Regions from separate parts of the Clostridium sediminicola genome, predicted to be linked through region 1. Evidence: riboswitches for the same ligand, from Rfam matches in the RefSeq annotation. Region 1 holds a riboswitch; each other region holds the start of a gene.
What was found. A riboswitch is a leader RNA that binds a small molecule or an ion and turns the genes downstream of it on or off. The one in region 1 is predicted to bind S-adenosylmethionine.
Positions count from the first base shown of each region.

Region 2: another riboswitch for S-adenosylmethionine. It lies ahead of ACQ3F0_RS22780 (O-acetylhomoserine aminocarboxypropyltransferase/cysteine synthase family protein); the one in region 1 lies ahead of metK (methionine adenosyltransferase).
Region 3: another riboswitch for S-adenosylmethionine. It lies ahead of ACQ3F0_RS08735 (methionine ABC transporter ATP-binding protein); the one in region 1 lies ahead of metK (methionine adenosyltransferase).

Region 1 is NZ_BAABMF010000002.1:161,096-169,084, forward strand. Features, by position in the region: gene ACQ3F0_RS04490 (ComF family protein) at 1-73, opposite strand, end outside; gene ACQ3F0_RS04495 (hypothetical protein) at 34-1,062, opposite strand; gene recD2 (SF1B family DNA helicase RecD2) at 1,084-3,294, opposite strand; gene metK (methionine adenosyltransferase) at 3,518-4,693, opposite strand; SAM riboswitch class I at 4,760-4,860, opposite strand; tRNA gene ACQ3F0_RS04510 (tRNA-Tyr) at 4,975-5,058, opposite strand; tRNA gene ACQ3F0_RS04515 (tRNA-Val) at 5,102-5,177, opposite strand; tRNA gene ACQ3F0_RS04520 (tRNA-Tyr) at 5,188-5,271, opposite strand; tRNA gene ACQ3F0_RS04525 (tRNA-Thr) at 5,277-5,352, opposite strand; gene ACQ3F0_RS04530 (tRNA 2-thiocytidine biosynthesis TtcA family protein) at 5,842-6,570, shown strand; gene ACQ3F0_RS04535 (hypothetical protein) at 6,572-7,171, opposite strand; gene yyaC (spore protease YyaC) at 7,276-7,803, shown strand; gene mreB (rod shape-determining protein) at 7,916-7,989, opposite strand, start outside.
Region 2 is NZ_BAABMF010000021.1:74,808-82,796, forward strand. Features, by position in the region: gene ACQ3F0_RS22770 (sensor domain-containing diguanylate cyclase) at 1-1,027, shown strand, start outside; gene ACQ3F0_RS22775 (ferritin family protein) at 1,053-1,544, opposite strand; SAM riboswitch class I at 1,724-1,916, shown strand; gene ACQ3F0_RS22780 (O-acetylhomoserine aminocarboxypropyltransferase/cysteine synthase family protein) at 2,170-3,447, shown strand; gene metA (homoserine O-acetyltransferase MetA) at 3,496-4,413, shown strand; gene ACQ3F0_RS22790 (aminoacyl-histidine dipeptidase) at 4,476-5,933, shown strand; gene ACQ3F0_RS22795 (DUF554 domain-containing protein) at 6,232-6,915, opposite strand; gene ACQ3F0_RS22800 (L-cysteine desulfidase family protein) at 7,317-7,989, shown strand, end outside.
Region 3 is NZ_BAABMF010000003.1:414,559-422,547, reverse strand. Features, by position in the region: gene ACQ3F0_RS08750 (cofactor-independent phosphoglycerate mutase) at 1-630, opposite strand, end outside; gene glgB (1,4-alpha-glucan branching protein GlgB) at 793-2,757, shown strand; gene ACQ3F0_RS08740 (metal ABC transporter solute-binding protein, Zn/Mn family) at 2,754-3,656, shown strand; SAM riboswitch class I at 3,721-3,818, shown strand; SAM riboswitch class I at 3,884-3,982, shown strand; gene ACQ3F0_RS08735 (methionine ABC transporter ATP-binding protein) at 4,067-5,074, shown strand; gene ACQ3F0_RS08730 (methionine ABC transporter permease) at 5,075-5,737, shown strand; gene ACQ3F0_RS08725 (MetQ/NlpA family ABC transporter substrate-binding protein) at 5,754-6,581, shown strand; gene ACQ3F0_RS08720 (DUF1292 domain-containing protein) at 6,746-7,093, shown strand; gene ACQ3F0_RS08715 (DUF2726 domain-containing protein) at 7,298-7,966, shown strand.

The sequences.
Region 1 (7,989 bases):
TTTCTTCTGCAAATATTATATCAAGAATACAATCTAATATATATTTTGCATTTTTAATAATTTCATTTCCCATGCTTCTTTATTAAAATTCCTTATTATATTTTTTGATTTTTCAATTTCTATATTTTCATCTTTTGCAATAAAAATCACTTCTCCAGAATGTCTTTTCTCTTTTCTTCCTACTTTTCCACATATATAAACAAGTTTTTTATAATTAAATAAAATATTATCAGCAAAGAATACCATGACATTAATATTACTTATATCCAAGTCTTTGTTTTTATAATCGTTAGTAATTATTATAGTTTTTTTTCTATTTAGAAATTTTTTTATTTCCTTATCATCTAAACCATTATCAAAAAAACAATAAACATCTTTTGCTAAATTCTTACAGTATTTAAATAAATAATTATATACTTTCTTGACTTTTTCTATATCTGGAACATATATAACAACTTTCCTACTACTTTCTAATGACCATTTTATATACTCGTAAGCAACATAAGGAATATCCTTATTCAAGTCTATTTTGGTTTTAAAAAGAGTAGGTTCTACTAAAGGACACCCATTATCTCTTATAGGTAAAATTATCTCCTTATTTCCATTAAAAATACATTCAAAATTATAAGAAATTATCTTTCCTCTAATATTTATCAATCTTATCATATTTTTTATCAATTCATTGTATGAAACTTTAATCACGCTGCTAATTCCGTTGTATATTATAAGGTCAAATTTACCATTAATTGACTTAAATTTTGTACTTTTAGTTATAACCAAACTAGAAGAATTCTCTTCATAATTTTCTCTAATATACATATAATTTCTAAACTTACTATACTTTTTAATTAAATCTATTATCTCAATATCATTTTCATTTTCATCAGTAACATATAGTACTTTTTTTCTAGTTTCTAAATTACTAAGAATAATTTCATATAGAATATTGGAAGAATTGTATGGAGTAGTTACTATATTTAGAAATTTTTCTTTTCCATAGCACCATTTAATCAATTCTTTGCTAATTTTTTTCTTCTCATTATCAATCAAAAAAGAATTCACTCAAATTCACCCACTCCATCATTATTTTATAATATCATCGTCTAATATATTTAAAATTCTCCATTTCAAACCAGAGTATCTATCATAACTTTTTGTATTGCTTATCATAAAATGTAATGCTTTCTTATTTCCTACTAAAACAACTAATTTTTTTGCTCTTGTTATCCCAGTATATAATAAATTTTTATTCATTAATAATGGTGGTCCCATAAACATCGGTACAATTACTACTGGAAACTCACTGCCTTGACTTTTATGAATTGTCATTGCATAAGCCAGTTCTAGTTCATCATAATATAGATCATCGTATTCAACTCTCCGATTATCATCAAATAGTACACTTATTTTATTTTTGTAAATATTCTCAATATACCCAATATCTCCGTTATAAACTCCTGTACCTTCTTCTCCATCTAGTGTTTTCCATTTTAGTGTATAGTTATTCTTCACTTGCATTACTTTATCTCTAACTCTAAAAACACCATTTTTCAATTCCTTTTCTGCCTTAGCTTCACTTTTAGGGTTTAATATCTCTTGAAGTTTTGGGTTTAAATTAGAAATCCCTAATATCCCCTTTTTCATAGGAGACAAAACTTGCATATCTCTTATACTATCCCATGCTTTATTAAACTTAGGTAACCTTTTATATATTAAATCTATCAATAAATTCATTATCAAATGAGGGTTATCTTCATTTAAAAAATAAAAATCTGTATCTTTCTTATTAAGTACAGGCATCTCTCCACTATTTATTTTATGCGCATTTACAACAATCATACTTTCTCCAGACTGCCTAAAAATATCTTTTAGTTTTACTACCTTCACACATTTGCTTCCTATCAAATCCCCCAAAACATTTCCAGGCCCAACTGATGGTAGTTGATCTGCATCTCCAACAATTATAAGTCTAGTCCCCTTTGGGATAGCCTTTAACAAACTATTCATTAACATAACATCTATCATAGAAGCCTCGTCAACAATTAAAACATCGCATTCTAAGGGAGATTCTTCACCTTTCTGAAAAGCATAATCGTCTTCATCATTAAAACCAAACTCCAATAATCTATGTATAGTCTTTGCTTCACGTCCAGTTGCTTCCGACATCCTTTTAGCAGCTCTTCCTGTAGGCGCAGCCATAAGTACAGCCATACTGGCATTTTCGAATATTTCAATTATGCATTTTATTATAGTCGTCTTACCTGTACCTGGACCTCCTGTAATTATTTCGATTCCATTTTCAAATGCACCTTTAATCGCTTCCTTCTGGATATCTGCAAATTTAATTTTATTATGTTCTTCAAAATCTTTAATTTCTTCTTCTATATTAATCTTAATCTTTTTATATTCATCAGTTGCTAAAGTTAGTATATTTACTGTTACACCTAATTCATAGTAATAATAAGATAAAGCGAAAACACACTTTACTCCATTGATTTCGTCAATTCTTATTTTATGTTTTAAAGCACACTCGCTTATATTTGTTAATATTTTATTTTTATCAACTAATAGTATTTTATTACATTCATTTATCAAATTATCCATAGGCATATAGGTGTTCCCCATGGAACAAAATTGGTTGATAACAAATACGATTCCGCTTTGAATCCTAAATGGAGAATCAATTTCTATTCCCATATTTCTTGCAATTTTATCAGCTATTTTAAATCCAATTCCTCTTACCTCTTCAACAAGTAAATATGGATTATCTTTCACTACGCCTATTGAGTCTTTACCGAATTTTTTATGAATTTCTACACAATTTTTTGCCGTTAAGCCATATGTTTGAAAAAAAATCATTATGTTTCTAATCTCTATACTATTTGAATATGATTCTGCAATCTTTTTTGCTTTCTTCTCACCGATACCTTCAATTTCAGTCAGTCTTTCTATACTTGTATCTAAAATTTTCAGAGTATTTTCTCCAAAAAAATCAACTATTTTTTTTGCTGTCACTGGCCCAATTCCAGATATTACTCCTGAAGATAAATATTTTTTTATACCTTCCAAAGAACTGGGAACAATTTCCTCACATGAGTCAATTTTAAATTGCTGCCCAAACTGAGGATGAATAACCCACTCACCTTGAAGTTTTAAGTTGATTTTCTCTCTAATGTATGGAACAATCCCTGTTATTGTATAAGTATTATCATCTTCTTTAATCTTGGCTACCACATATCCATTTTTATCATTATGAAAAATAATATCTGTCACTGTACCTAAAATTTCTGACATAAACTCTCTCCTAATTATTTTATGGTTACACTTCATAAGTATTTTACTTAAAATTGTTTAACTAAACGTATATATAATATAATTATAATGCAAATATTTATTTTCTCAACTTTTATGATATCATGCTTTAACCACTTTACATATATTAGTTTTGACATTTAATAATCTGCTTAAACATTAAAGAGGTATATCACAATAATGTGAAATACCTCTTCTTAAAATTTTATAGATATTTTTTTATTTCTTCTACTTTGTTAAGTTCTTCCCATGGAAGCTCTAAATCATTTCTACCAAAATGACCATATGCAGCTGTTTGTTTGTATATAGGTCTTCTTAATTCCAATTCCTCAATAATAGCCCCTGGTCTTAAATCAAATACTTTATTTATAATCTTAACAATTTCTTCTTCATTTAATTTTGAAGTACCAAAAGTATCTACTGTTACTGAAACCGGCTGAGCTACGCCTATTGCATAAGCTAGTTCAATTTCTAATTTATCAGCAATTCCAGCAGCAACTAAGTTTTTAGCAACCCATCTAGCTGCATAAGCTGCTGATCTATCAACTTTAGTACAATCCTTACCAGAGAATGCGCCACCACCGTGTCTACCCATTCCACCATAAGTATCTACAATAATTTTTCTACCTGTCAACCCTGAATCACCCTGAGGCCCTCCAATTACAAATCTTCCTGTTGGGTTAATGAAAAATTTTGTTTTTGAATCCAACCATTCAGTTGGTATAATTTGTTTTACAACATTCTCTATTAAATCTTCTCTGATTTTTTCTTGAGAAACCTCTGAGTCATGTTGTGTTGAAATTACAACAGTATCAATTCTAACCGGTTTATCATCTTCATATTCTACCGTCACTTGCGTCTTACCATCTGGTCTTAAATATGATAAAGTCCCATTCTTTCTAACTTCTGTTAATCTTCTTGATAATTTTTGTGCTAAACTTATAGGTAAAGGCATATATTCTTCAGTTTCATTACTAGCATAACCAAACATCATACCTTGATCTCCAGCTCCTACCGATTCCACATTAGCTTTTTCACCTTCTTTAAATTCTAAGGCATTATCAACTCCCATTGCTATATCAGCTGATTGTTCATCAATAGAAGTCATTACTGCACAAGTATCACAATCAAATCCATATTTAGCTCTCGTATATCCGATTTCTCTTATAGTATTTCTCACTACTTTTGGTATATCAACATAGCAATTAGTAGATATCTCACCCATTACCATTACCATTCCAGTTGTAACAGCCGTTTCACACGCTACTCTTCCATTCGGATCTTTCTCCATAATCGCATCTAATATAGCATCTGATATTTGGTCACAAATTTTATCTGGATGTCCTTCTGTAACAGATTCAGATGTAAATAATTTTCTCATAGCCATCGCTCCCCTCAAAAATTAAACCTCTTCAATAATTATCGAAGAGGTTGTGAACTGAATCGTCACTTATCTCGCAGTTTCCTGCAGGATTTAGCACCTTGGTACAAATTAGTACTGGTTGCTGGGCTTCACCGGGCCATTCCCTCCACCTCTCTTGATAAGTATTAAGAGTTTTTTATTTTATTATCAAATCGTAATTATAGTAACACAGTAAAAAATAAGTGTCAATATAATTTTTTAATAAAAGTAAAAAACATCAATATTTAAATTGATGTTTTTGGTGGAGGAAGATGGATTCGAACCATCGAAGCTAACGCAACAGATTTACAGTCTGCCCCCTTTGGCCACTCGGGAACTCCTCCAAATAATATTTATTTTTAAACTTAACCCAATTGTATTTTTGAATGGTGGGCACAACAGGGCTCGAACCTGTGACCCCCTGCTTGTAAGGCAGGTGCTCTCCCAGCTGAGCTATGCGCCCATTCATTAAATGGTGGAGGAAGATGGATTCGAACCATCGAAGCTAACGCAACAGATTTACAGTCTGCCCCCTTTGGCCACTCGGGAACTCCTCCACAATTGGTGCTGGCACCAGGACTTGAACCCGGAACCTACTGATTACAAGTCAGTTGCTCTACCAGTTGAGCCATGCCAGCTTATTAAGTTGTGTCGGTATTTAATTCGCCGACGAAATATAGTATAACTAGTTATTAGATATATTTCAACCTCAGTATACGCCCATTATCGACTATTAAATCAACCTTTCTTTATAATCCTTCTATATACTAGCTATTTCTTATATAATCATTTCCCTTTTTTATAACAATTTTTATATTATCACTATATAAAGAAATAAATTGCTCACTCGTAAAATTTAACAAATAAATTATTCTTTATGAAAAACAATTTCTATACTATAATAGTTCATATCCCCTTATAACGAGGAGATGTTTTTAAAAGATGTTAATAATACTTTTCTAGTTCTCAATTGAAATAAAATACGAACCAAGTTAGTTAAGAGTTAATGAACTTTTGCTATGCAAAAGAAATCATTTATCTTTTATTTAATTAAAAGCTTTCGATTGGGACAGGTATCCACAACTTGTCACTTATCACTTGTAACTATAAATAAACGGAGGATTCATATGCAAAAATTACTAAGCAAATTAAGAAGAGCAATAAGTGATTATAAATTAATTGAAGATGGAGATAAGATTGCAGTAGGTTTATCTGGTGGTAAAGATAGCATATCACTATTAAGGCTATTGAAGGCCTACCAAAGATTTTCTCCACAAAAATTTGAACTAATTGCTATCACACTAGACCCTGGCTCTGGAATGAATTTTGCACCGATGATAGATTTATGTAAAGATATACAAGTTCCTTATTATTTATTCCAAACTAACATTCAAAATATTGTATTTAATATCAAAAAAGAAAAAAATCCATGTTCATTATGTGCAAATCTAAGACGTGGTGCATTAAATGACAATGCAAAAAAACTCGGATGCAACAAACTTGCTTTAGGTCATCATAAAAACGATGCTATTGAAACTCTATTACTCTCTCTATTTTATGAAGGAAGAATAAATAGCTTTCTACCTAAAACTTATCTGAGTAGATGCGATTTAACAGTAATTCGTCCAATGGTTTATATTAACGAAGATGAAATAAAAAGTTTATCTGAAAGATTCTCATTCTCAATTATCCATAATCCTTGCCCAGCAGATGGACTGACAAAAAGAGAAGATATGAAAAATTTAATTAAGAATCTAAGAAATTCTATCCCAAAACTTGACGATAATTTACTAAATGCACTTAAAAACACAGATCAAATAAATGTTTGGCATATGGAGAAAGAAGATGAAAAATAGTCTATTTTTCATCTTCTTTCTCCATTAATTCCATATTTATATAATCATCCATTATATTTTTTACCTTTTTATAATCTTTACTAGATAAACGTTCTTTTAATAATAAAATTGTTTTTTTTACGCCTTCTTCTCTATCTTTCATATACAAATATTCCTTTACTCTTGCATAATCTAAAGGTGCTAATTTACTTCCAATAACCAATAGATTTTCTTTATCTATCAAAGACAGGTTTGATAATATTTCTGATGAAGCTATTTTGAAAACAGGTATATCCTCAACTGTTTTCTCTTTTACATTATTAATAACTATATCATTATTATTAGATAAATTTTGCTCATTTTCATTTGTTTTTGTAACTTCATCAATATTTTCAATCATCTCATTATTTTCACCATTATTTTCTTTATCATTCGAACTTTCAATTTCTTTTTCCTTGAACAAGGACTGTTTTTCTGTAGGAATTTCTTCTCTCACTGATACTGATTTTTTAATATCGCCATGAACTATATTCTTATTATTGCTTAGGCTATACATCATTGCAGATATAGCTAAAATTGAACTTAATATAAAACTTATAGTATATACTCTTTCTTTATTCAACAAATCACCTCTATTTAATAATTTTACCAATATCAAAAAATTTTATACCAATCTTTAATATTCATTAACAATTATTCATATACATTAAAAGGGAGGTGTCTCTTTTGAACAAATTAAAAGTCCACTATAACGAAACTCTTTCTTATTATAAAATTGCGTATTTTCTAAAAGATTATATTGATTCTAACTCAATTATAATCTGTATAGGTACAGATAGATGTATAGGTGATTGTTTAGGTCCAGTAGTAGGGTCTATGTTAGTTAATAAAAACTTTCCATTAAAAGTTTACGGAACAATTTCATCTCCAATCCACGCATTGAACCTTGACTCAAATCTTAAGCTGATAAAAAAGAACAATCCAAATTCTAAAATAATCGGAATAGACGCTTGCTTAGGTGACGAAAAAAGTATTGGGGAAATCCAAGCAAGAGATTATCCAATACATCCCGGAAAAGGCGTTGGAAAATCACTTCCTAATGTAGGTAACAGTTCAATAATCGGCATTATAGATTCTAGTGATAATAATGAGCTGTTTACTAATAGAAACATAAGATTAAATTTGATTATAGAGATGTCAAAAGTAATTACTAATGCAATTATACATTCTTACTATCTTTATACCATAAAGTGAAAAGAATAAAATACTTTATTAACATTAATATAGTTTACACATTTACCTGCAAACAATTTGCAGTACAAATAAGAAAATAACAAAAGATGCCTCTTGATTGAGGCATCTTTTGTTATTCCATAAAACTAAGATCATCGTCTAATTTATCTATATAATTCAAAGCTTCTCCTGTACCTAGCGCCACAC
Region 2 (7,989 bases), on a different contig from region 1:
AAAATTTGGTTATAAAAACCTTAGTAATATTTTTATATTTGATTATAAAGGAAATGTGCTCACAAATAGTTCCAATAAAAATATTTTAGATAAAAATATCTGGAATTTACAAGATAGTAGAGGCATCAAAATTACTCAAAAAGAGTTGCAAGTTGCTAAAAAAAATTTAACAGGTAGTTTTGTGAATTATTATAAAACAAACCCAGATACAAATATTGAAGAAAATAAAGGTGCTTATGTAATTAGTATTCCTCAATTAAAATGGGTTGTAGGAGCTGAAATAACATATCCTACAATAGAGGCATTTAATAATGATTCACGAGAAAAGAAGCTGAATCAAAATATAAGTTATATAATTTTCATAAATATTATAGTATTTATGATTTTGATTTATACAACTACGCGGTTTAAAGGGAAGATAGAAAATCATATTAGTTTAAAAATAGGAGAAATGTTAGTTGATTATGAAAGTAATACAGAAAAATTCAATAATGAACTTTTATTTGAAGTAAAGAAATGTAATAGAAAAATTAAAAGCTTGAGTGAAAAAGATAAGGTTACAGGAGCGTTTAGCCATGAATATATACATGAAATATTAAAGAAAGAAGTTGAATATTCAAGGGTAAATTATGAAGAGTTAAGTGTAGGATTGATTGATATTGACCACTTTAAAAGTATTAATAAAACTTATGGTTATGATTTAGGAAATAGTGTATTAAATAAGGTATATGACTTAATAAAAGAAAATTTAATAAGTCCATTTGCTATTGGGAGATATGATAGTAATTGTTTCTTAGTGATAATGCCAAAAACAAATAGACAAGAAGCCAGTGAATATGCAGAAAAAATAAGAAAAGTAATAAGGGAATACCAATTTGAAGATGTAGAATTATCAATAACTATTAGTGTAGCTATAATGGAATCTACTGGAGATATGCCTGATCAAATTATCAATAAATGTTATGAATTTATGGAAGAAGCTAAAGATAACGGCGGGGATAGAATTGAAATGCTATATGGAGATTAGAAAATGCGAATATTTTTCGCATTTTCTAATAAGGTGCAAAATTTTGTTTAGACCACCAAGCTTCTCTTAATTCTTCATATCTTTCGCTAAAATGCTCTAAATGTGCTTTTTCCCAATTAGCTAATATAAGGTATAACTCTTTTGCTTTTTCTACAGATGAATTTTTAGCAGCATTCTCATAAAAATCAATAGATGTTCTTTCCATTTGAATAGCAATCCCAAATACTGAAACAGCAAGGGCTGCATCTCTTCTATCAAGGTTTGACCAATCATAGACATTAGCGGATTCTGGGCTTTCTATAAAAGCTAAATCAAATTTATGGCTTTTATCTGAATCAATATTATTAAAAAGTTTCTTCAACCATTCAATATGAGTCAATTCTTCGTCTGCTAACTCTATAAATGCATTTTTTGTATCTAAACTGTCAGCTTTTTCAGAAGCTAATTTATAAAATTCATAACCTTCAATTTCATGGATAATTGCTTTTTTTATAACCTTTAATTCATCATTTTTCACATAAAGCCCCTCTTTGAAGTAAATTTTAAAGAATGTAATATTATTTTTTCCTAAACAGCTAGGATGATACTATAAAAATAAATATTTTGATGAGTAAAAATAATTTTTGCAATTTTGCAAAAAAAAACTTGAAATTTTTGAAAAATAGATGTAAAATAGTTTTTAAATAAAAAACTATATTCTTATCAAGAGTGGTGGAGGGATGAGCCCAATGAAACCCGGCAACAGCCAATTGTTATATTAAGAGATTCTATTGAGGGACTTGATTTATGCACTAACGAGTTCTGACTGGGTATAAATCAATAGTTGAATTGAAAGATATAAAATTGGAATTGTGCTAATTCTTACAGGAATAATCCTGAGAGATGAGAAGAGGTAAAGAGAGATACAATAATACTGTATAATCTACCACTTCTTATCAGAGAAGTGGTTTTTTTATTATAAAGTGTATGGTGTGTATAAATAAAGATATACTACTATGTAGATATAGATATAGATATATTTAGTGCACAATGCACAGTTAGCAGTTAATGAGAGTTTATTAAATTAAAAGCTTTCACGTAAGTGAAAGGTGTGCATAACTGAGTACTGTAAACTGTTAACTAATAAAAAAGGGGGCTTTATTATGCAAAAGGAATTTAGAAAAGGGACTATTTGTATACAAGGGAATTATGATCCGAAATCTGGTGAGCCAAGAGTTTTACCAATTTATCAAAGTACAACTTATAAATATTCTGATCCTGATGAGGTAGCTGATTTATTTGACTTAAAAAGAGAGGGACATATGTATTCAAGAATCAGTAATCCTACTGTGGGGGCATTAGAGGAGAAAGTTAATTTACTAGAAGGTGGAGTAGGAGCACTTGCAGTATCATCGGGGCAATCTGCATCATTAGTTACTTTCCTTAATATATGTCAAGCAGGACAACATATTGTTGCTGCATCGACAATTTATGGTGGAACTACGAATTTATTAGCATCTACCCTTAAGAAATTAGGAATAGAAGTTACATTTGTCAATCCAGATGCTAGCTATGATGAAATAGCTAGCAAAGTTAAAGATAATACAAGAGCCATATTTGGAGAAACAATAGGAAATCCTGGACTTAATGTTTTAGATTTTGATAAATTTGCTAAGGTAGCAGAAACAATGAAGGTACCATTTATAGTTGATAACACATTAGCCACTCCTTATTTATGTAATCCATTGAAACATGGGGCAAATATAGTTGTGCATTCAGCAACAAAATATATTGATGGGCATGCTACAAGTTTAGGTGGAATTATTGTTGATGGTGGAAACTTTGACTGGGATAATGGGAAATATCCAGAATTAACTCAGCCAGACCCTAGTTATCATGGGGTGAAATATGCAGAGACATTTGGGGCAGCTGCATTTATTACAAAAGCAAGGGTACAGCTTTTGAGAGATTTAGGATGCTGTTTGAGTCCGTTTAATGCATTTATTATGCATAATGGATTGGAAACTCTTCATCTTAGAATGGAAAGACATAGTGAAAATGCTTTGAAACTTGCTTCTTTCTTAGAAAATCATCCAAAAGTAAATTGGGCTAGTTATCCAAAACTAAAAAGTCATAAAAGTAATGAATTAGCGGAGAAGTATCTACCACTTGGGGCAAGTGGAATAATGACTTTTGGTATAAAAGGTGGCATAGAGGCTGCTAAGGAATTCACTCGAAATCTAAAAGTAGCAGCACTTGTTATACATTTAGGAGATGCTAGAACATCAGTACTTCATCCAGCGAGTACAACGCATAGACAATTAACAGAAGAGCAACAAATAGCAGCAGGTGTATTACCAGATTTAATAAGGGTATCTGTAGGTATTGAAGATATAGATGATTTAATTGAAGATTTCGATCAAGCACTTAGAAATAGCTAAATACAACGGATAATAAGTAATTAGCTATTAAGGAAAGGGATTGTTTATATGTCAATTGTTGTACCAAAACACTTACCTGCAATAGATACACTAAAAAAAGAAAATATATTTGTTATGACAAAGGAAAGAGCAGTTCATCAAGATATAAGACCTCTTAAAATCTTGATACTGAATTTAATGCCTACAAAAATTGAAACAGAAACTCAACTAGTTAGGTTAATAGGAAATACTGCATTACAAATAGAAATGGTCTTGCTTAAGACCAGAACTTATAAATCTGTAAATACATCTAATGAACATTTAAGAACATTTTATAAAACCTTTGATGAAGTGAAGGATGAAAAATTCGACGGAATGATCATAACAGGAGCACCTGTTGAAAAAATGGCATTTGAAGATGTAGATTATTGGGAAGAATTAAAAGAAATTATGGAGTTTTCAAAACATAATGTAACATCCACTTTTCACATATGCTGGGGAGCTCAAGCTGGATTATATTATCATTATGGAGTAGATAAACATTTGTTAAAAGATAAAATGTTTGGTGTATTTAGACACAAGATTAATAGTATAAATATTGAATTGGTGAGAGGATTTGATGATATATTTTATGCACCTCATTCTAGACATACTGGAATTTTGAGAGAAGATATTATAAATCATCCAGATTTAGAGCTAATTGCTGAATCAAAAGAAGCTGGAGTATATATAGTAATGTCTAAAGACGGTAAACAAATTTTTGTAACAGGTCATTCTGAGTATGACAAATATACTCTAAAGGGAGAGTATGAAAGAGATTTAAAAAGGGGACACGATATAAAAGTACCATTGAATTATTTTGAAGATGATGATCCAAGCAAAGAACCAATTGTTTCTTGGAAAAGTGGGGCAAATCTTCTATTTAGAAATTGGTTAAATTATTACGTATATCAAATAACACCATATAATATAAATGAAATAAAATGATTTTGACAGGATACCTATTTTTGGGTATCCTTATTTTATAGAAATTGAAAGGAAGGGTTTTAGTGAATAAAATATTATCAGAATTAAATCCAAAAGAAGTTTTTTATTATTTTGAAGAAATGAGCGAAATCCCAAGAGGATCTGGGAATGAAAAAGGAGTATCTGATTATCTTGTTAAATTTGCTAAAGATAATAATCTTGAGTATATCCAGGACATAGTTAACAATGTGATAATCAAAAAACCAGGAACAAAAAAATATGAAACTGCTCCAACGGTAATCCTTCAAGGGCATATGGATATGGTTTGTGAAAAAAGAGAAGATATAGACCACGATTTTTTAAAAGATCCTTTGAAACTAAGAATTGATGGAGATTTTATCAAGGCTACAGGTACAACATTAGGTGCTGATAATGGAATTGCTGTTGCTTATGCACTAGCAATACTTTCAAGTAACAATATAGAACATCCCCCTATAGAAGCATTAATTACAATAGAAGAAGAAACAGGAATGGGTGGAGCAGCAAATTTAGATGGACATATGTTAGATGGTAAAATATTAATAAATATGGATTCAGAAGAAGAAGGCGAACTTCTTACAAGTTGTGCTGGTGGAGTTAGAAGCATAGTAAAACTTCCAATAAAATGGAATGATAATCAAAAGGGTTTTAAGGCAGTAACTTTAAAATTAAAAGGGTTAAAAGGCGGACATTCAGGGATGGAAATAATCAAAGGGAGAGGGGCAGCTTCGAAATTAATTGGTAGAGTCCTTTTTGATATTTCCAAGGAAATAGAAGTATATATTTATGAAATAAAAGCAGGAGCAAAAATGAATGCTATCTCAAGAGATGCTGAAGTAAGTTTAATAACCAAGTATGATGAATTTGAAAAGCTAAATGATTTAGTTGGTAAGTGGAATGAAATATTTAAAAATGAACTTAAAGGAATAGATGATGATGTAGTATTAGAGATATTAAATGAAGAAACTAATCCTACAAAAATATTTAATAGAGAGACTAGTGATAGAGTTATAAATATACTTATGTCCATTCCTCAAGGGGTTCAAACTATGAGTAATGATATTGAAGGTTTAGTACAAAGCTCAACTAATTTAGGTGTGGTAAAAACAGAGGAAGGCTATGTTTATTTTGAAAGTGCTGCACGAAGTTCAGTAGCTACTCTAAAAGATGAAATTACGAATAGGATAGAAGTAGTTGCAAAGACAAACGGGGCAGAACAAACATTAATGTCTTCATACCCTGAGTGGCAATTTAAAAAAGAATCTAAAATAAGAGATTTGTTTGTGAAAGTTTATGAAGAAATGTATGGAAGTAAACCAAAAATAACAGCAATTCACGCTGGCTTAGAATGTGGGCTATTGAAAGAAAAACTTGGTGACATAGATATGATTTCCTTTGGACCAAATATGTTTGATGTTCATACACCAGAAGAAAAACTAAGCATTTCTTCTACGAAAAGAATGTGGGAATACCTTTTGAATGTACTTAAGGAAATAAAGTAAGGAAATATAAGACTAATAACAGAAAGAAATTACTTCGTAGTTGAAATAAAAGAGGAACTAAAACAGTGACAAGTGATAAGTTACAAGTGACAAGTTGATGATAATTTTCTTACAGAAAATCTTTAAACTAAGCTTTTATCATCTTCGATGATGGAAACTGTACTTTTGCTACCCAAAAGGATTCTTTTTATCTTTTGTTTAATTAAAAGCTTTCGCTTGCGAAAGGTATCTACAACTTGTCACTTATCACTTGTAACTTGTCACTATAAATTTCGAAGCTTGCTTCGTAATTTATAATTTATACCAATAAAGTTATTATATAATAAAAAAGTGGGATAAATACTGCCGGCAACATATTTCCTACTTTTATTTTTTTCACTTCTAGCATATTTAAACCTAAAGCAAGAATCAACAAACCGCCTACTGCAGACATTTCTGTAACAACTGAAGGTACCAGAATATCTTTAATTAATGAAGCTGTTAAAGTTATAAAACCTTGATATATAAGTACGGGAATAGCTGAAAAAACAACTCCTAGACCCATTGAAGATGAAAAAACAATTGATGAAACTCCATCTAATACTGATTTAGCATACAAAGTTTGATGATTATTACTTAATCCACTTTCAAGGGATCCTACAATAGCCATAGATCCAATGCAAAATAATAAACTTGCAGTAACGAATCCTTTTGCAATATCGTTACCTTCTTTAGAAAATCTTTTTTCTAACAAATGACCTAATTTTTCTAGATTCTCTTCTATTCTTAAGAATTCACCTATAATACTACCTATTACCAAAGAAAAAATAACCAATAAAATATTTTCGGCTTTTATTGCATTTAATATACCAATTAGCATAACTGCAAGCGCAATTGATTTTCCAATGGTATCATTATACCGCTTTGGTATACCTCCTTTGAAAAGAAGTCCAATAATACTTCCACAAATAATTGCAATAAAGTTAACGATAGTCCCCAACATAATTAATCCCCCTATATAAAACCGTTTTAGAACAATTATAGTATAATTATGCAGTTAAAACAATGTTTAAAAAATAATTACTATGTTTTATAGCGTGGTTAAACCATAGAGTAATATATACAAACAGAATCGATTCTCAATTTTGAGAAGGTGTCTCAAAATTGAGAACTCTATTAATTGCAACATTCTTTGGTTAAATATATTTTGATTTTTCTCATTTTTGAGAAAAATCAAATGTATAAATAATTATAAAATTATAGTTCTGCTATTAGTTAAAAAATCTAGAAGCGTTTAAGGACAGTGCTTTAGATGTAAATTAATTAATTTTTAGAATGGAAATTCTGTTTGTAGGCACGAATATTGCTTATATAATATGCACATTTAAAAGTAGGAGTGATTTTATGGAATTGAATAATATTATTTTACAAACTTTAAAAGAAGAAGTTGTTCCAGCAATGGGATGTACAGAACCTGTAGCTGTCGCTTTAGCATGTGCAAAGGCAAGAGAATTGATAAATTATAATGAAATAAATCGTATAAAAGTTTTTGTAAGTCCCAATATATATAAAAATGGTTTAGCAGTAGGCATACCAAATACAAATGAAGTGGGACTTGATATTGCAGCTGCTATAGGGATAGTAAGTGGCGGAAGTGAAAAAGGATTAGAAGTACTATCAGGAATAAAGGAAGAACAAGTAGATGATGCTAATAATCTATTAAAAAGTGGAAAATTATCACTAGATATTAAAGATTCAAAAGAAAAAATATATATAGAAGTACATTTTATTACTGATAAAGGTACTTCTAAAGTGATTATAAAGAAAAAACATAACCAATTTGTATATTTGGAGAAACAAGGAGAAGTTATTTTTGATGAAATGCATAGTGATAGGCAAACAAATGAGTCAAAAAATATTCTATATAATTTTGAGATAACAGAAATTATAAAAGAAATTGAAAAACTCTCATATACAGATATAGAATTTATGCTAGAAGGATTAGATATGAATGAGAAAGTAGCTATGATAGGATTGAGTAGAAAAGTAGGGATGGGAGTAGGATTTAGTTTTTACG
Region 3 (7,989 bases), on a different contig from region 1:
TTCTTTTCGAGCCAAGTTAATTGGGTGATTTTTTAAAAGATCATATGATTTTTTCATCATATTAAAAAGTATGTCTTTATTTGGTCCACTAGGTAGATGAGTTTTGATTTTTTTTTCTAAAATATCATGTGGTGGAGTTAGTTTATAATCAAAAGGCCCTTTATCCCAAACAATTAAATGTCTGTAACTAACACCAGGATAGTATTTTATTAATTCTGTTTCTAGTAGTTCTCGAATATCAAGAATTAATTTTTTTGCTTCTTCAGTTGTAATTTCTCCAGAAGAATGATCAATCATAGTTTTTTCTTCATAAGGTTCTTCTTCGGATAATGTAACAAGATTACAACGGAAAGTAACATCAGTGCTTGATAATTCTACACCCATACTTGCAGCTTCTAGTGGTGAACGTCCTGTATGGTATATTTCTGGAGCATAGCTCATAACTGATAAATTAGCAGTATCACTTCCTGGAGACATACCTATTGGTACAGTTTGTACCAGTCCTACTTCTCCCTTTTGAGCCATTTCTGTAATAGTTGGAATATTAGCTACAGCCAAAGGTGTTTTATTATTTAAGTGTTCAATTTCATAGTCAGCCATACCATCAACTAAAATTGTGATATATTTCAAGTTAAACCCCTCCTTTATTGAATGAAATATAAATTACTTTATTGTATCACAGTAAAAAAGTATATACAAGAAAAGAGGTTTAAGGTATTTATAATAAATAATATTCTAATAAAGGAAGTATATGGTATAATTAATTATCATATAAGGAAAGCAGGTGTAAATATGCAAAATATTTCTTTATCATCATTTGATATACATTGTTTTCATGAAGGAACTAATTATCATAGTTATGAGTTTTTAGGCTGTCATATAAAGGAGAGTGATGAAGTGAAGGGAGCTCTTTTTTCTGTTTGGGCTCCAAATGCTGAGAAAATTCGAGTTGTAGGAAGTTTTAATAATTGGAATGGCGAAAAATATACTATGAAAAAAATTGAAAATTCTGGTATATGGAAGCTTTTTATACAAGATATTCAAGAGGGCGACAGTTATATGTACGAAGTATTTAATAGCAATGAGAAAAATCCAGTTCTAAAAGCGGATCCATGTGCTTTTTATTCACAACTTCGTCCTAAGAATGCATCTATTGTGTATAATTACAAAGGATATAACTGGAAAGATGATAAATGGTTAAAAAAACGTGAAAAAAGTAATATTTATTCTGAACCAGTTAATATTTATGAAGTTCATTTAGGTTCTTGGAAAACACATGATGTTGAGACTAAAGACGAGGATTCAAAAAAACAATTTTATACATATAGAGATATGGCAGAAGAACTTCCAGAGTATGTAGCATCTATGGGGTATACTCATGTGGAACTACTTCCAATTATGGAGCATCCTTTAGATGCTTCTTGGGGGTATCAATCAACAGGATATTTCGCTGTTACATCAAGGTATGGGACACCTAAGGATTTTATGTATTTAGTTGATAAATTTCATGAAAAGGGATTAGGAGTTATTTTAGACTGGGCTCCTGGGCATTTTTGTAAAGATGCTCATGGGTTATATAACTTTGATGGTACACATCTTTATGAACATCCAAACCCTTTAATAGGTGAAAATTATGATTGGGGAACATCAAACTTTGATTTTGAAAAGTTAGAAATACATAGTTATTTAATATCAAATGCTATTTTTTGGTTTAAAGAGTATCATATTGATGGAATAAGAGTAGATGCAGTCGCTAATATGTTATATTTAACTTATGGAATGAAATCTGATTTAAAAATAAAAAATAAATATGGTGGAGATGAGAAGATTGAAGCTGTAGATTTTCTTAAAAAACTTAATGAAGCAATATTTAAGTATGTCAAGAATCCTTTGGTAATAGCGGAAGATTCAAGCACTTGGCCAATGCTTACAGCTCCTACATATATAGGGGGAATGGGGTTTAATTACAAATGGAATATGGGATGGATGAATGATATGTTAAAATATATGCAACTAGATCCCATATATAAAAAATGGCATCATGATAAAATAACATTTTCATTACTCTATGCTTTTTCAGAAAATTTCGTTTTGCCACTATCCCATGATGAAGTAGTTCATGGAAAAAAATCTCTTTTAGATAAGATGCCAGGAGATTATTGGCAGAAATTTGCGAATTTAAGATTATTTTATGGTTATATGATGGGTCATCCAGGAAAAAAATTGTTATTTATGGGTGGAGAGATTGGTCAATTCATAGAATGGAATTTTGACCAACAGCTGGATTGGTTTTTACTTTTATATCCTCCACATAAAAAACTACAACACTATGTTAAAGAGTTAAATATGCTTTATAAGAAAGAAAGTGCTTTTTGGGAAAAAGACCATGGATATGATGGGTTTGAATGGATAGACCATTCAAATTATGAACAAAGTATTATATCTTTTATTAGGAAGGGTAAAACAGATAGTAATTATCTAATATTTATATGTAATTTTACTCCTGTTGTTTACTACGATTATAAGGTTGGGGTTCCAGAAAATATTGAATATGTAGAAATTTTCAATAGTGACGAAGACGATTATAATGGATCAGGGCAAATAAATGAGGGCATTATGAAAGCAAACCAAGAAAAATGGAATAATCAACCATATCATATAAAAACAAAAATTCCACCTTTGGCTATGTTGGTCCTAAAACCTAAACAGAAGAAAGAAAAAGTTAAAAGTTTAATATTAGAAGGAGAAAAGATATGAAGCAGGTTAAGAATATAATATTCTTAATTATAATTACTATTGTGATTAGTTTAAGTGGTTGTAAAGAGAGTACATCAAATAAATCTAATAAAAAAGTTAGTAATGAAGAAAAAATTACAGTTGCAGTTTCTATTGTACCAGAAGAAACATTTGTTAGGGCTGTGGCAGGTGATAATGTAAATATTATCACTATGATTCCTCCTGGATATAGTCCAGCAAATTACCAGCCAACACCTAAACAAATGGCTAAATTAAGTGAAGCTAAAATGTATTTTTCTATTGGAGTATCAACTGAAGAAGTTAATATTTTGCCTAGTATCAGAGACTTTAATAAAGACATATTGATAATTTCACTAGATAACAAAGTTGAGGAGGTTTATCCTCATCTATATTTCCAAAGTGTAGAACATAGTGCTAAAGACCCTCATATATGGCTATCACCTAAAAGAGTTATACTTATGATAGAATGTATAAGAGATGAGTTAATTAAAGTAGATTCCAATAATAAAAATTCTTATATTAAAAATTCTGAAGAATATATAGCTAAAATCAAAAAAATAGACGAAGAAATACGAGAATCATTAAATAATATAAAGAACAACTCATTTATTATTTATCATCCATCTTTTGGATATTTCGCAAAAGATTACGGGTTAAATATGATTGCAATAGAAGATGATGGTAAGGAGTCTACTGTTAGGAAAATACAAGAAGTTATTGATTTTGCAAAAAAAGAGAAGATAAAAGTTGTTTTTTACCAAGAAGAATTTGATAGTAAACAAGCAGAAACTATTGCTGAAGAAATTGGGGGAGTAACAGTTAAAGTAGCTCCTTTAGCAAAAAATTATTTGGGAAATTTAGAAGAAATAAAAAATAAATTTAGAGAAGTGCTCCAATAATAAATTAAATGTTGACATTTTGTTTTATGTTTAATATAATACTCTATGTACTTAAATTGAATATTAATTATCAAGAGAGGTGGAGGGATAGGCCCTGTGAAGCCCGGCAACCAGCATTTTGCAACGGTGCCAAGTCCTACAGCATTTGCTGAGAGATAATGTGATTTGAATCCAACTTCTTTCGGTGAAATGAAAGAAGTTTTTTATTGTTCAAAAATTAAATAATAAAATTATCAAGAGAGGTGGAGGGATAGGCCCTGTGAAGCCCGGCAACCAGCATTTTTGTAATGGTGCCAAGTCCTACAGCATTTGCTGAGAGATAATGTTAAGATATATTGACTTCTTTCGGTATGAAAGAGGTCTTTTGTTTTAATGTAAAAAGTAACATGATAATCAAGGGGGAGAATGGATTGATAGAAATTAAGAATTTATGTAAAACATATATATCCAAAACCAGTACATTGGATGCCGTAAAAAATGTGAGCTTGAAAATTGAAGATGGAGATATATATGGAATTATAGGGCTAAGTGGTGCGGGAAAATCATCACTTGTTAGATGCATTAATATGCTAGAAAAACCTACAAGTGGAGAGATATTAATAAATGAAAAAGATATAACAAAGCTAAATCCAAAGGAGTTAAGAGAAACAAGAAAAAAAATTGGGATGATATTTCAGAATTTTAATCTGTTAATGAATTCCACAGTTTATGAAAACATTGCTTTTCCTTTAAAAATATCTGGGCTAAAAAAAACAGAGATAGATAAAAAAGTAAAAGAACTTTTGGAAGTCGTAGATCTTTTTGATAAAAAAGATGTATATCCTTCCCAATTATCAGGTGGACAAAAACAAAGAGTTGGTATAGCTAGAGCACTAGCAAATGATCCGAAAATAATTTTGTGTGATGAGGCTACTTCGGCACTTGACCCCAATACTACACAATCTATATTGAATCTTCTTAAAAGTATAAACAAAAGATTTAGTATAACAATTATTGTTATTACACACGAGATGAATGTTATTAAAAATATATGTAACAAGGTTGCAGTAATGGAAAATGGACAAATAGTAGAAGCCGGTAGCGTTATAGAAGTATTTTCAAATCCTAAAACTGAAACTTTAAAAAGTTTTCTAGAGGATGATATTCTCTATGTTCCTAAAGAGATTCTAATCAAAAATAAGGAGATTTATGAAAATGTACTAAAAATATCTTTTTTGGGAAATAGATCCGAAGAACCGATTATTTCCAATATGGTAAAAAAACATGATGTTGATGTAAATATATTAGCTGGAAATATTGAAAATATCCAAGATACTAATTTAGGACATCTTGTAGTAAAAATTTCTGGACAAGAAAAAGATGTTCTATCTTCAATAAAGTATTTAAATATGAATAATTTGAAGGTTGAGGTGATTTAATTGTTATACAATATTGTTAATTTATTTAATTTAATATTACCATCACTATTTGACACTATATATATGGTATTTTTCTCTACAGTATTTTCTCTTGTATTAGGATTGCCTTTAGGAGTAATACTTGTGATTACAGAAAAAAATCATATATGGGAACATAAGAAAGTAAATGGATTTTTAGGATACATCATAAATGTAATGAGATCTCTACCTTTTATAATTTTAATAATAACTATATTTCCACTGTCAAGATTGATAGTGGGTACTGCAATTGGTTCTACAGCAGCAATTGTTCCTTTGTCTATAGCAGCAACGCCTTTTGTTGCAAGAATAGTTGAATCCTCCTTAAAAGAAGTGCCATGGGGGATAATAGAAGCATCTTTATCCATGGGAGCAACAAATAAAGAAATAATATTTAAAGTATTAATTCCAGAAGCAATGCCATCCTTAATTTTAGGGTTGACACTTACAATTATAAATTTACTTGGATATTCTGCTATGGCAGGAGCCATTGGAGGAGGTGGTCTAGGAGATTTAGCAATAAGATACGGTTATCAAAGATTTAGAACTGATGTATTGATAGGAACTATAATTATATTGATAATTTTTGTTCAAATCATTCAAAGTACAGGGAATTTTATAGCAAAACGAATAGATAAAAGATAAATAGGGGGTATTTATAATGAAAAAATCAGGATTATTATTAATTATTTTATTAGTTTTTACTTTAGTATTGGGAGGCTGTTCATCTAAAAGTGATAAGGGGCAACAAGCAAGCGGAAGCGAAAAGAAAAAAATAGTTATTGGTGCAACACCTGTGCCACATGTAGAAATCCTTAATGTAGTAAAACCTTTGCTAGAGGAAAAAGGAATAGAATTAGAAATAAAAGAATTCACAGATTACGTAACACCAAATATGGCATTAAATGATAAAGAACTAGATGCAAACTTCTTTCAACATGTGCCATACATGGATGAATTTTCAAAGAGTAATAATGTAGAATTAGTTTCAGTTGCAAAAGTTCATGTAGAACCTTTAGGAGCATATTCGCAAAATATTAAATCAAAAGATGAAATAAAAGATAATGCAATAATAGCAATACCAAATGATGCAACTAACGAGGGGAGAGCATTACTACTTTTACAAAAACAAGGTTTAATAAAATTAAAAGATGAAAATGGACTTACTCAAACACCACTTGATGTTATAGAAAATCCTAAGAATTTGCAGTTTGAAGAGTTAGAGGCTGCTCAATTACCAAGAGTTCTTATAGATGTGGATTTTGCAATAATAAACACAAACTTTGCATTAGAAGCAGACTTAAATCCAACAAAAGACGCAATTTTTATAGAAGATGCTGATTCTCCTTATGCTAATATAGTTACAACAAGACCTGATAATAAAGATAAGGAAGAAATAATAGAATTGATAAATGCTATAAATTCTGAAGAAGTTAAGGATTTTATTACTAAAGAATATAAGGGAGCAATAATTCCAGCGTTTAATTAAATAAAGAAAATTTTATTTGCCTATTGCAATTTATAGATATATCAACTAATATAGTAATGATTAAGCCAAGAAGTCAGTTGAAAAGAAACTATTTCGTGGCGTGATTTAATAGCATTGTAATAGAAAATAAGTTTAATTTAAGTTAAACAAAAGGAGAACTAAAAATGGATAAACATAATTGTAATTGTAACGAACATAATCATGATCATGACTGTAACTGTAATCATGAAAGTGAAGACATGTCAATAATGACTTTAATTTTAGACGATGACAAAGAATTAAAATGTAATGTAGTAGGTATTTTCCCTTGTGATGAGAGAGAATATATAGCATTGCTTCCTATGGAAGAAGAAGATGTTTTATTATACCGATATGAAGAAAATGGAGAAGAAGTAGCTTTAAATAATATCGAAGATGATGCTGAATTTGAAAAAGTTAGTGATGCTTTTTGGGATATGGTAGATGAAGAAGCGGATGAAGAAATGTTTGAAGAAGCAAATAAAGAAAAATAACATTAAATTTAGAATATCTAATTAAAAAGGACTGGAAATAGATTTGTAATTATAAAATCTATTTTCAGTCTTTTATTAGTTTATTTAATAGTAAGCAGAAGCACGAAATATAAAATATACCAATATATAGAAAAATATGGTATAATATTAACTGAAGTTTGATAATGTATTAAAGTTTTTTGATAATAAAAAAGGAGAATAGATATGATGTTTATAAACAATAAAAAGCACATGTATGTTTCTAAAAAACAGTTATTATCTCAAACAGAATTAGCCTTTTACAGTAGTTTAAGAAAAGTTATCCAGGACGATACTATGATATGCCCTAAAGTGGCAATTAATGAAATTTTTATGGAAATATTTGAAGAAAAAAAAGGTAATTATAAAAATATAAACAAGATAACTATGAATCCTATAGACTTTTTAATATGTAGCTCTAATAATTTAATACCTATTTTGGGAATAGAATTAGAAGAGGAATCGTATAACCGTATGAATAGAATAGAAAGAGATCGCATACTAAATACACTTTTTAATGAGGCCAATTTGCCTTTATTAAGATTTAAGAAAAAGGAAAAGTATGAAATACAAGAGATAAAAGAAAAATTAGATTTGATATTTGTTCAAAGTGAAAGAAGTATCGATTGTGTAGTTGCCACCATTGAAACTGATTCATTGATAAAAATGGACAAAAATCAATCCAATATAAAGCGAAATAAAAATGTTAAACTATTATGTCCTGTTTGTGGAGCTGAGATGATACTTAGAAAAACAAGAAGAGGGCGTAATAAAGGAAAAGAATTTTATTTATGTTCTAATTATCCAAAGTGCAAGGAAGTTTTAAAAAGAACCTATAAATTGAGTGTTTTATGATGAAAAAGTTAAATTTTTGTAAG